DNA from 2 places in the Mechercharimyces mesophilus genome. Region 1 is predicted to be linked to the other one. Evidence: a T-box and tRNA genes for the amino acid it is inferred to sense, from the RefSeq annotation. Region 1 holds a T-box; the other holds one or more tRNA genes.
What was found. A T-box is a leader RNA that pairs with one kind of tRNA and senses whether it is charged. The one in region 1 lies ahead of AC6RGY_RS07295 (valine--tRNA ligase), so its partner is inferred to be a tRNA-Val.

Region 1 (6,019 bases):
GAAGCGACTGGTCTAGCACATGCACCAACACGGCTCGTGTCTGATTTTTCGCCTCTTCATCCTCTCCATATAGAGGCAACTTGGCAAACTCAATGTACCAGTCACAAAGCTCATCCCAGATGAAGTTATATAAGAGACGTCCCACTTCCCCAAAGTCATAACGTTCCAAGAGGCGGGTAACATCCTCAATCGTCTCGTTCAGACGGTGTAGAATCCACCGATCCGCGGTAGACAACTGGTCCAGTTGTTCTTTATCCAATGTCAATCCCTCTGGTTTTACCCCTTCAAGATGCATCAGAGCAAAGCGGGAGGCATTCCAAATCTTATTGGAGAAATTTCGGGCTGCCTCTACGCGTTCCCAGCGGAAGCGCTGATCATTTCCTGGGGTACAACCAGTGGAAAGCATAAACCGCATCGCATCCACACCATACTGATCAATTACTTCCAGCGGATCCACGCCATTCCCCAATGACTTCGACATTTTCCGTCCTTCTGCATCACGAACCAAACCCGTAATGAGGACGTCAGCAAACGGCTTCTGCCCCGTAAACTCCAGTGAGGTGAAGATCATGCGTGCCACCCAGAAGTAGATGATATCATAGCCAGTAACCAACACATCTGTCGGGAAAAAGCGTTTCATATCCTCGCTCTCTGCCGGCCAGCCTAAGGTAGAAAAGGGCCACAATGCTGAGCTAAACCAGGTATCTAAAACATCGTCCTCTTGTCTGAGGTTTTCGCTTTGACAATGCGGACAGGTGGACGGATCTTCTCGTTCCACAATGACTTCCCCGCACCCTTCACAATACCAAGCCGGAATCCGGTGTCCCCACCACAATTGGCGAGATATACACCAGTCACGAATGTTTTCGATCCAGTGCAAGTAAATCTTCTCGAAGCGATCCGGTACAAACTGCGCGCCTTCTCCACTCTGGGTATCCGCAATCGCTTGTTCTGCCAATGGTTTCATGCTGACAAACCACTGTGTCGACAGGTAAGGTTCCACCACCGCACCTGAACGTTCACTGTGCCCCACAGAATGCATATGTTCTTCGATTTCGATTAGTACTCCCGATTCCTTCAGATCTTTGACAATCTTTTTCCGACAGTCAAAGCGGTCCATTCCTTGATAGGGACCCGCTTGGTCATTCATGACGCCACTTTCATCCATAATCAACACTTGAGCTAGCCCATGACGCTCCCCGATCTCAAAGTCATTGGGATCATGTGCTGGCGTAATTTTTACAGCCCCACTGCCAAACTCAGGATCGACGTGTTCATCCGCTACAATCGTAATTTCACGACCGATGATCGGCAAGACCGCTTTCTTACCAATGAGCCCTTGATATCGCTCATCCTCTGGATGAACGGCAATCCCCGTATCGCCCAACATCGTTTCGGGACGTGTGGTTGCCACCCGGATGGAGCCCGATCCATCTTGGAGTGGATATTCCATGTGGTAGAGTGCACCTTGCACATCTTTGTATATCACTTCGATGTCCGAAAGTGCCGTACGTGCTGCTGGGTCCCAGTTGATAATGTATTTCCCTCTATAAATGAGGCCCTTTTCATAAAGCCGCACAAACACTTCACGCACGGCCTTAGACAGCCCTTCATCCATCGTGAAACGTTCCCGCGAATAGTCCAATGAAAGGCCCATTTTCTTCCACTGATGATGGATCACTTCGGCATATTTCTCTTTCCATTCCCATACTTTCTCTAAAAATGCTTCACGCCCCAGATCATGGCGGGTAAGCCCTTCCTCGCGCAAACGTTGTTCCACTTTTGTCTGCGTGGCAATCCCCGCATGATCCGTCCCCGGTAGCCAGAGTGCATCATAGCCTTGCATTCTTTTAAATCGAATCAAGAGGTCCTGCAATGTATTGTTGAGGGCATGCCCAATATGCAAATTACCCGTTACATTGGGCGGAGGAATCACGATGGTATAAGGTGTTTTGTTCGGGTCTTGTCCCGCTTTGAAAAAACCTTTGGCCATCCAGTAATCGTACCACTTCTCCTCCGCTTTCTTCGGATCATAAGCAGAAGGCAATCCTGTATTTTCTACCATAATATTCATCTCCTTATCAGCATAAAAAAAGCCCTTTCATCCAAAGGACGAAAGAAGCATCTTCGCGGTACCACCTTTGTTCACGTATCTGCTTTTCGTCGATACGTGCCCTCCATCCTGTTAACGCAAGGAGGCGACCTGTCCTACTCCATCATTCAGACAGATAGCTCGAGGGGGACGGTTCATTGGGTTCAACTAAAGTGCTTTTCAGCCCTGAGCACTTCTCTCTGAAAGTGAAGGTCCAACTACTTTTCCCTGTCATCGCTTCTTTTCACTAATCCATGTCATGTTTTTCATATTGTACAATGGAAAAGACAACAGGTCAACTCGAGGCACCTGTTGTCTTTTCCCCAGTAGAGAGAGCCTAAGTTCTCTTCTACCTTGTTTCATATAACCCAGTCTTAATTCATCCCAAATGCTTTTTGAACACTATCATACATCAGTGGCGGATCGGCCAAGGTGGCCAACAAAAGCGTAGCACCCATCAATAGCAAACTTAGTAATAATAGAAAGAAAAAACCACGATACATGCTCTTCGCCATTGACTTCATCGCGCTCACAGGCAAAAACCTCCCTGTCTCAACACACAAGTCTCTTATCTATTCTGCTCTTTTCACTTACACTTGTCCAGTCTTTTTCCACACATTTTTCTTAAGCGATACAAATTCTTGAACTTAAATAAAAAAAAAGCTGGAAGAGAGAGCTTCTCCACCAGCCGAATCTTCTTTCTTAATCCTGGGGAGCATGAGGAAAAATCGGAAACTGCACCGACTCATCCAAAGGTCCCACTTCGTCCTCTAAATCCTCTTGAAAGCGATCCGGACGCTTCTTCTTCCCTTTTTTAAGCTCTATTTTTTCTCTTTTTTGCCATAATTGTTGAATAACTTGCTGGAATTGTTCCAACTGCTCAATCGCTCGTTCAAACTGGCGGACAGCATCGATTTCATTGGTGTTGGTTTCTTGTGTATAATACGCTTTCAATATTTGATAGGGGCGTAGAGGATAAGCCAGGTATACAGCTAACAGCTTCTCCTCGATGCGTTTTAGTGCAAATTCCTCTTCATAGTAGCCTAGATAGGTGGAAATCTCCTCATGATCTGGATCTCCAAACTGACGATAAAAAGTGGCAATATCCCGCACAGGCGAATCCACTACAGCCTGATCAAAATCAACCCAATACCATCCTTGTTCGCTCATCAAAAGTTTTCCAGGATGAGTACGTGCATGGCACAAGGTATACCGTGGTGCTTTCCCTCCTTGCGATTCTAGATATCGCTCAACCCCACGGATAGCGAAATCAAACGCCTTTTCGAGAAAGCCCGCCTGTTCCAGGAAAGACTGATCCATCGGGGAGGGAATATCACGCTCTTGCGCCAAATAGTACAGTTCAGCCGTTTTTGCTTTTCGATCCCTCCATCTTTCGATGAAAGGCTGATTCAGTTGGTTACGAAATTTCGTGTAATGATCTACCACCGGCTCTACCAAGCGATGAAATTGAGCCAATGATTGTAACAAAGCATCGCGAGGCGGTTCATAGATCGTATTCTCTTTCGACTCCACCCAAGGAGTGACATACCAATTCCCATTCTTCGTCATCACATACACTTCATCTGCCGGTGTCTTCACCCAAGGTAGTACATGTGCATATCCTTGTTCCCACGCGTGAGAGATTACATCGTGGAGCATCATCAATTTTTCTGCTGGTTGTTTGGTCCACTTCAGAGCGTATGTACCTTGACTGGTTTCTACGCGGAAGATTCTTTTAATCTGTGTTACTTTATGGGGTGCCCACCCGTACTCAGTAAATACTTGTTGTAATTCTTGGCGGTTAATGGTCTGCTGTTTCACCTTTCCTTCCCCCTCTGCAGGTAAACGGGGAGAGAGGATCGACCTTCTGTCCTATCCCCTCTCTCCTAAATCCTCCCCAATTGCTATCCTTCGCGTGGAATGTAAACCACCTGTCCTTCATCTAGACTGGAACTTTCCAGTCGATTTAACTGCTTAATTTTACTCGATGGCAAGTTATAACGATCGGCAATCGAATCTACCGAATCTTCTTTTTGCGCAATCACCATCCTCATGCGAACAAAACGCGGTTCGTCCTCGGAGACCAATCTTTTCGCCCAATCGGATGCTGAACGACTTTTTTCTTCTTTTTCTTCCTGCTCCTCATGAATCGACGCTTGCTCGGAATCATCCAATTCTCGTGTGAAAGATTTCGCTGGCGACAGACGTTCCTCTTCCGATGGTTGAGGATAGAGAGGATAGACATTGCTTTCTACATCTTTATTGTCATTTGTAGAGAATGATGCGTCCGTTGGATCTCCTTCATTTCTTTTTTCACTCCAACGTTGCCCTTCGTTAAAAGAATAAGCAGATTCTCCTTGATGCGATGCGAATTCATCTGTCTGCTGTTGAGATGTGGAATATTCTCTTTCATCCCGCGAAGAAAGGTCGTTGATCCGCTCCTCCTCCGCTTGTTCACGTTGCTGATAGGAGTATGCTTGCCTTTCTCTTTCTTGCTGTTCCTGTTCTCCATCATATCCATAAGGATTCCAACTGCTTGCCGAAGGGGAGTACCCGGCTGATGATGGATGATCACTGGAGGAAATTTGATAATCCTCATGTGTACCGTATTCTTGCGTTTCCCGATATTCTTCATGCGGTTGATGATACTCTTCACCCGTCTCAACGGATTGAATTTGTGACTCTGGATCGTACCCTTCTTCCACTGACTGCGATACCGATAACCCTTTCTCCTCTTGAGCCCCTGAAAACGATGCTTCGGGTAATTCTTCATAGGATGGTTCTTCTCTGTCTGCTGTCGATGCCTCATTCGAATCCTCAATCAGTCCGTCAATGGTAAGTAAAGCTTCGATTTGCAATTCAAATGGGGAAAGCACCTGATAATCGAATGCTTCCACTTCTGCCGCAAGTTGCTCCAAGTCCGCTTTGTCAGTGGGTAAGGAAATCTCAACTGGAATGACATAAGCAATCTCTTCTTGACTACTGGCACCCGTCTCTGACTGAACCTCTGACTCTGTCGGATTCATTTCGTTGCTGCGATAAGATCCATTGAGGCGTAAATAGCCATGGATTTTTAAGTGCGTATCCTGTTCTTCAATTTCGACATCAGGATAAAGGTCCAGTTCCAGGAGGGTATCCATCCCCGGTTGGTGGGGGTGAAGTCGCACTTTTTCGGAGATATCAAAACGTAGTTGTTTGTACTCGTTGCCCGCCACTGTGCTCCCTCCTCACTTCGAAATTTCATTCGAAAATCCGCTTCGCAAACATCAGAGATTTTCGACTGTACTGTATCTATATGCGTGCGATGAGCGGATATACCCTGTCCGAAGGGAAGCAGCCGATATGAAGATGCCTCAAGGTAGGTGCCTCATGAAAATAGACGGCACGTGCTCCTTCTGGAACAAAGGAAAAGTGTCAATATGTTTACAAGTCATTCTTATCGTCACATAAGTTATGCTATGATTAAGAAAGTAGAGAAAAAGAAGGGAGATAAGTAAATTCTATGCCCCCAAAAGAAGTTTTTACTCCAACAAGGAAGAGTGGAACATTGGTATTCTCTCTCTTAATCCTTTCTAGTATTGGCCTAGTCCTCATAACACTCAACCACTTCAATTCCTACATGTTACTCTTACTCATTCCCATCATCCTCTGTAATGGACTCTCTATATCGGCATTGCTTAAAACGACGTATCACTTAGCTGATCATGCACTCATCATTCGTATCGCCTTTCTAAAACGAGAAATCCCTTATCATACGATTAAATCGATGCAAGTTAACCCGATAATGATCAAACCTTTCGGACAAGCGTTAGAGATTTCTTATCTCAAGGATTATCCAAATCAAAAAGAGAAGAAGCATGTGATCCGTCTTCCACAAGAGATCGATCAATTCTTTTCCCAGTTACAAAGCAAAAACCCGGAGATTCG
Region 2 (6,019 bases), on a different contig from region 1:
GCGTGTCTGCCAATTCCACCACGACCGCATACATACTCATCAATTTATAATGGTGCGGGTGAAGGGACTCGAACCCCCACGCCAGAGGCGCTAGATCCTAAATCTAGTGCGTCTGCCAATTCCGCCACACCCGCTTGTGTACGCTGTCATCAGCGAATTTCATTTTGTGTCGTTGGGCTTCATCGCCTGCCGACAAGTACTATAGTATCATGCTACATAATTTGAGTCAAGCACTTTTCACTATTTTTTTCGGGGAAATTTATCTCTGGTTCACAAACCTTCACTAACGAGAATAATAATATTTCATCGAAGTATGAAAGGATGAGATCTTTTGCGATCAAGAACCGGGGATAAAAACTCAGAAAAGCGGCTGTTATCGGCACCTGGTGCTTTTGGAAACGAGCACACTTCCATCCCTCTGATCAGACAGGCCATAAAACCGATATTTCTTAATAATAAGGTGTTATTAAATATCTTTCCATCTCACCAATTAACCCTTTGCTTTATAAACACAGTAGGGAATACAACCCCGCAACATATTCCCCTTTTTCCATCCGATGTAGATGAGCCATCGCAGAAGAACACGAACAAAGTCCTTTACAAAGAAGTCTGGCCTGGAATTAACCTGCTCTTTCACCTAACCCCCTCTCAACTGAAATACGAGTGCCACCTTCAGCCAGGAGCGAATACAGAGAACATCCTCCTGAAGTATGAGGATTCCGATCAACTCTTTCTCAGTGAAAAAGGAGATCTCTTGATATATACCAGATACGGCATATTAAAAGAGGAGAGACCCATTAGTTACCCACTCGGAAGGAAAGAGGATATTGTATCTACTCGTTTTCAGTTACATCCCGATAACCAGTTCGGCTTTACTGTAGAAGAGAAATACGACAATACCAAACCACTTGTTATTGACCCTGTCGTTATTTTCTCTACCTATTTAGGCGGATCTTCTAACGATCCAGCCAATAGCATTGCCGCTGATTCTACAGGCTCTTCCTATGTAGCAGGTTCCACGTCATCGGATAATTTCCCAGTCACGTCAGGTTCCTTCCAGACTGTCTATCCCGGGGGCGTCTTTAGCGCTTATGTCACCAAATATAATCCAAGCGGTACTTCCATTCTCTATTCTACCTTTCTTGGAGGAGATTCCTTTGATGAAGGTCTTGGTATTGCAGTCGACTCACTTGGTTCTGCCTATGTGACCGGCGATACAGGCTCCAGTAATTTTCCCGTTACATCGAACGCCTTTCAAACACAGCTTTTCGGTGAAGCCGAGTATGCCTACGTAACGAAGCTATCTCCTACTGGCTCTACCTTACTCTATTCCACCTTCTTAGGAGGGGGATCAGAAGAAGATATGATTAGCGGTGGCAATAGTATCGCCGTGGATGAAGAAGGGTCCGCTTATGTCACCGGACTCACCACCGCAACCACCTTCCCCATCACATCGCAAGCTTTTCAAACCCAGTTAGCCGGGTTTCGCAATGCCTTTGTCACGTGCATGAATCCACAAGGTTCTTCGCTGATCTATTCCACTTTTTTAGGAGGGAATGGGGTAGATGCCGATAATTGCGGCACAGGCATTGCGATTGATTCCGCCGGTTTTGCTTATGTCACGGGATTTACCACTTCCACTTCTTTCCCCGTCACCAATGGAGCTTTTCAAACCATGAGCCCAGGAGGAGACTTTGTAGATATAGAAAGCCCCTTTATAACCAAAGTGAATCCGAGCGGGAGCTCACTCGTCTATTCTACCTATCTAGGCGGATCAGCGGATGATATCGCTAGCGGCATCGCTGTCGATTCCTCTGGATTCGCTTATATTACAGGTATGACGTTCTCCAATAATTTCCCTGTAACCCCTGGGGCTTTCCAAACACAAATAGCTGGTTTCGCTGAGTGTGATGCTTTCATATCAAAAATGAATCGCAGAGGATCTGGACTCGTCTATTCTACTTATTTCGGTGGGAGTGGGAATGATATCAGTCAAGGAATCGCTGTCGATCACTTCGCAAATGTATGGATTGCAGGTGGGACCGAATCGACAGACCTGCCTACCACATCCGATGCCTTCCAGAGGCAAGCGTTGGGCCTATCAGACGTTTTTTTAACATCCCTCAGCTTTGCAGGTACTGGACTCTTGTTCTCCACTTATATTGGCGGGATCGATGGAGAACAAAACCCATGCGCCATCACCCTTGATACTTTTCAAAATGTTTATGTATGCGGACTAACAACATCGAGAAGGTTTCCTGTTTCTCCAGGGGCAACCCAGACGACAAATAACAGCCTGGGTCCCAGAGAAGAGGGATTTGTATTCAAAGCAGGAAATCCCTCCATCCCGCTCCCTGGGGCGACTGGTTCCTTGGGTCCAGCTGGTCCGCGAGGGTTACGAGGGCCACGCGGATCGCGTGGATCACAGAGACCCCGTGGCGAATAGCTACTATAGGTACGGACTCACACAAAAAACCTCCCTATTACCTAAGGAGGTTTTTCTCTGGTGAGCCATGCAGGATTCGAACCTGCGACACCCTGATTAAAAGTCAGGTGCTCTGCCAACTGAGCTAATGGCTCGCATGAAATTGTGCGAATTTTCTATCTATAAAGTGCGTGAATGGCTGGGGTGGCAGGGTTCGAACCTGCGCATGACGGAGTCAAAGTCCGTTGCCTTACCGCTTGGCTACACCCCAACAATATATAAATGGGGCGACTAATGGGAATCGAACCCACGAATGCCGGAGCCACAATCCGGTGCGTTAACCACTTCGCCATAGCCGCCATAATGAAAATTGGCGGAGCTGACGGGATTCGAACCCGCGATCTCCTGCGTGACAGGCAGGCATGTTGACCCCTACACCACAGCTCCGCGTAAAAAGAAGTGTTGCACTGGTGGACGATGACGGGATCGAACCGCCGACCCCCTGCTTGTAAGGCAGGTGCTCTCCCAGCTGAGCTAATCGTCCTTGTGATAAGTGAGATGCCAGGGATCAGAATTCGGAAAGCTCTCACCTCTGATTCCCGATCTCTAACATCTATTTTTGGTGACCCGTAGGGGATTCGAACCCCTGCATGCCAGCGTGAAAGGCTGGTGTGTTCACCGCTTCACCAACGGGCCAAGCAAATACTGCGCTCTACAAGACTAACGTGGCGGAGAGAGCGGGATTCGAACCCGCGCGGGGCCGTAAGACCCCCTAACGGTTTAGCAAACCGTCCTCTTCGGCCTCTTGAGTATCTCTCCGCGTGTACTGGCTCCCCCGGCAGGACTCGAACCTGCAACCTACCGGTTAACAGCCGGGCGCTCTACCATTGAGCTACGGAGGAATGATGAGTTTCTTTCTTCCGAGCGACTTTTTTATTATAGCTTATCTCACTCACATTTGCAAGTGCTTTTTTGTAAGTTTATTTCTGCTAATCTTTCAATCAAACACACTGTCAAAGCCCGCCGTTCAGGCGCTTCGTTTTCAGCGACTATTACAATTTAACATGGATTTAAACCGAAGTCAATAACAAATTTTTATTTCCCAGGCCTTTTTTCTATCGGTTTGCTTTCATCTTAAGACGTAGATCTCACTCAATTATGGAAGTATTTTTTATTTTGTCCTGCCAGCTATTGACCTGGTCCTAAAAAACAATTAATCTATTCATCGTAATCACTTGTTTATGATCAGGAGGATGATTGGCATCCATGACTGTACAAACCGTGTCTAGTCTCCAACTGGACGGAGCCATTGTGGATACGAAGTTAGAGAAGACACACTACCGCCAAGGAGAATGGGTTCTCGGAGAAGTCGCCATCAATGGGGATACTGTGAAGAACCTGCAGGATATTACACTCTCCTTTGTCATTCCAGTAGGGAATTCATCAGAAGAGTATGTCTTAGCAGAGTATCCTCTAACGGAAACGATCCAGATTGAGCCCAGTAAAAAGACGCAAATCCCCTTTCAATTTGAACTTCCATGGGACACCCCTGTCACATTGGATGATACCCCTGTTTACTTACGGACTGACATCGTAAGTGAAGAGAAGGAACTCGCCGAGATGGGAGAAATCGAGGTTTTTCCTCATCCCTTGATCGAAACTGTGCTGAGTGTAATGGAACAAAAAGCCTTCCAACTTTACAATGTGGAATATAACTATGAAAAAGAGATGCAAATCCATCCATTTACTCAGGAATTCTCTTTCCATCCTCCACAGTCCATCCAGCAGGATCTCGAGGAAGCTAAAATCAGTTTTGACCCCATCGACGAGGAAGAGAGAGTGGATATCTATCTTGAGCTAGTTGGTTCCCACCAGGCACCCGCTGAGTTTCAACTGTCTGTAGATGAAAATACATTTACTGAGAGTACAGCGGTCTTTGAAGATCAACTCATTCAAGTGATCAACGACTTCCTTCAATAGCCTGATCATGATCCAGTAGTATCACATCGCTCTCATGTCCCTCATATTTTCATACTATCTTTTCATATGGAAATCGCTCTGCTAGAGCCAGTGCCCTAGCAGAGCGATTTCCTTATCTCCCTCAATTCGATCTACCTTTCTTCGTCCATCTTGTTCTCCAGCGCTTTTAGTACCCGTTCTAATTCCTCCTTCATCTTTTCCATTCGTTTGGCCCGGCTTTCCCAAGGAAAATCGGTGGTCCGCACCATAACCTCTCCCATTTTCTTCTCATCAAACTGAAGAAATTTTAGTAATCGTTCCAATACACCTACTAAATCTTGCAGTTCCTCATAGGAGATATGAATAACATCATCTTCATCTATATACTCATGCATAGACTCATGCATAGACTCTTCCTCCTTCGCTTCACCCGTTGAATCTACACGTACAAAACAGCCCTTCCCGTTTTTCATGGATAGATGAAACCCTTGGTTTTCTGTTTCAATACGTTTTATCGGACGTTCGTCTTCTTCCATACGTTCAATGTCTTCCACTAGCAAACCCACTAACCACTGAATGACTTCATTCTGTTCCATCTTCCGTATCCCTCCTTTCTCCCAACCAAAAACTGCCTGCATAATTGCGCTAATTTCGTTATAATAGATGGACCATCCAAGGTAGGTGATGACCATGTCCTTTCATGAGCGATATTCTCGTCAAATATTATTTGCGCCGATTGGGGAAACAGGGCAACAGCAACTGCTTGATGCTCGTGTTGCCATTGTTGGATTGGGCGCACTAGGAACAGCCTCGGCTAACCACCTCGTAAGAGCTGGAGTGGGACGTATCGACCTCATAGATCGCGATTTCGTCGAGAGCAGCAATCTTCAAAGGCAAATGCTTTATAATGAGCACGATGCAAGTCAAGGTCTTCCGAAAGCAATCGCAGCCAAACAAAAGCTACAAGAGATTAATTCCCGTGTTCACATCGAGGCAACCGTTACGGATCTCACTTGGAAGAATGCTGACGGCCTGTTGAGGAACGCCGACCTCATCATTGATGGATCAGACAACTTCTCCGTTCGTTATTTACTCAATGATATCAGCGTGAAATATCAAATACCGTGGAGCTATGGAGGTGCAGTTGGAGCACAAGGCTCTTGCTTCTTTATCCAGCCGGGGCAAACCCCCTGCTTGCGTTGTTTGTTTCCCTCAGCACCCGTAGCTGGTAGTGCAGATACCTGCGATACCGCAGGCGTAATCAGCCCCATCATTCACCTCGTAGCCGCTCATCAGGTGACGGATGCAATAAAATGGATTGTCGGAGATACCTCTTCCATCGACTCTCGATACCGGCACTTTCATCTATGGGAAAATCAATCAACCGCTCTTGATGTACACAACAAACAAAGCGCTAGCTGTCGTTGTTGTGCACTCAAGCAGTTTGACTTTCTTCATCCCAACGATAAGTCGGAAGAAATGGTTTCTCTCTGTGGGCGAAATACGATTCAATTTACTCCGAAAGAGAAACAAACACTCAATCTGGATACACTGACTCAGAAGCTAGCTGCTGTGGCTCAAGTTGAGAAAAACCCTTTTTTGCTTCGAGTCAACTTAGGCGCGCAACAGCTAGTC

Region 2: it has a tRNA-Val gene. The T-box ahead of AC6RGY_RS07295 (valine--tRNA ligase) is inferred to sense a tRNA for this amino acid. The anticodon was not compared.

Annotation. Positions count from the first base shown of each region.
Region 1 is NZ_JCBAPH010000001.1:1,491,227-1,497,245, forward strand. It holds gene AC6RGY_RS07295 (valine--tRNA ligase) at 1-2,065, opposite strand, end outside; T-box leader at 2,106-2,336, opposite strand; gene AC6RGY_RS07300 (hypothetical protein) at 2,467-2,625, opposite strand; gene AC6RGY_RS07305 (YutH/CotS family kinase-like spore coat protein) at 2,795-3,913, opposite strand; gene AC6RGY_RS07310 (LysM peptidoglycan-binding domain-containing protein) at 3,997-5,307, opposite strand; gene AC6RGY_RS07315 (PH domain-containing protein) at 5,595-6,019, shown strand, end outside.
Region 2 is NZ_JCBAPH010000002.1:41,608-47,626, forward strand. It holds tRNA gene AC6RGY_RS07895 (tRNA-Leu) at 1-28, opposite strand, end outside; tRNA gene AC6RGY_RS07900 (tRNA-Leu) at 51-134, opposite strand; gene AC6RGY_RS07905 (SBBP repeat-containing protein) at 332-2,446, shown strand; tRNA gene AC6RGY_RS07910 (tRNA-Lys) at 2,505-2,580, opposite strand; tRNA gene AC6RGY_RS07915 (tRNA-Gln) at 2,622-2,696, opposite strand; tRNA gene AC6RGY_RS07920 (tRNA-His) at 2,709-2,784, opposite strand; tRNA gene AC6RGY_RS07925 (tRNA-Asp) at 2,797-2,872, opposite strand; tRNA gene AC6RGY_RS07930 (tRNA-Val) at 2,894-2,969, opposite strand; tRNA gene AC6RGY_RS07935 (tRNA-Glu) at 3,046-3,121, opposite strand; tRNA gene AC6RGY_RS07940 (tRNA-Ser) at 3,152-3,244, opposite strand; tRNA gene AC6RGY_RS07945 (tRNA-Asn) at 3,253-3,327, opposite strand; gene AC6RGY_RS07950 (sporulation protein) at 3,692-4,405, shown strand; gene AC6RGY_RS07955 (hypothetical protein) at 4,537-4,980, opposite strand; gene AC6RGY_RS07960 (ThiF family adenylyltransferase) at 5,075-6,019, shown strand, end outside.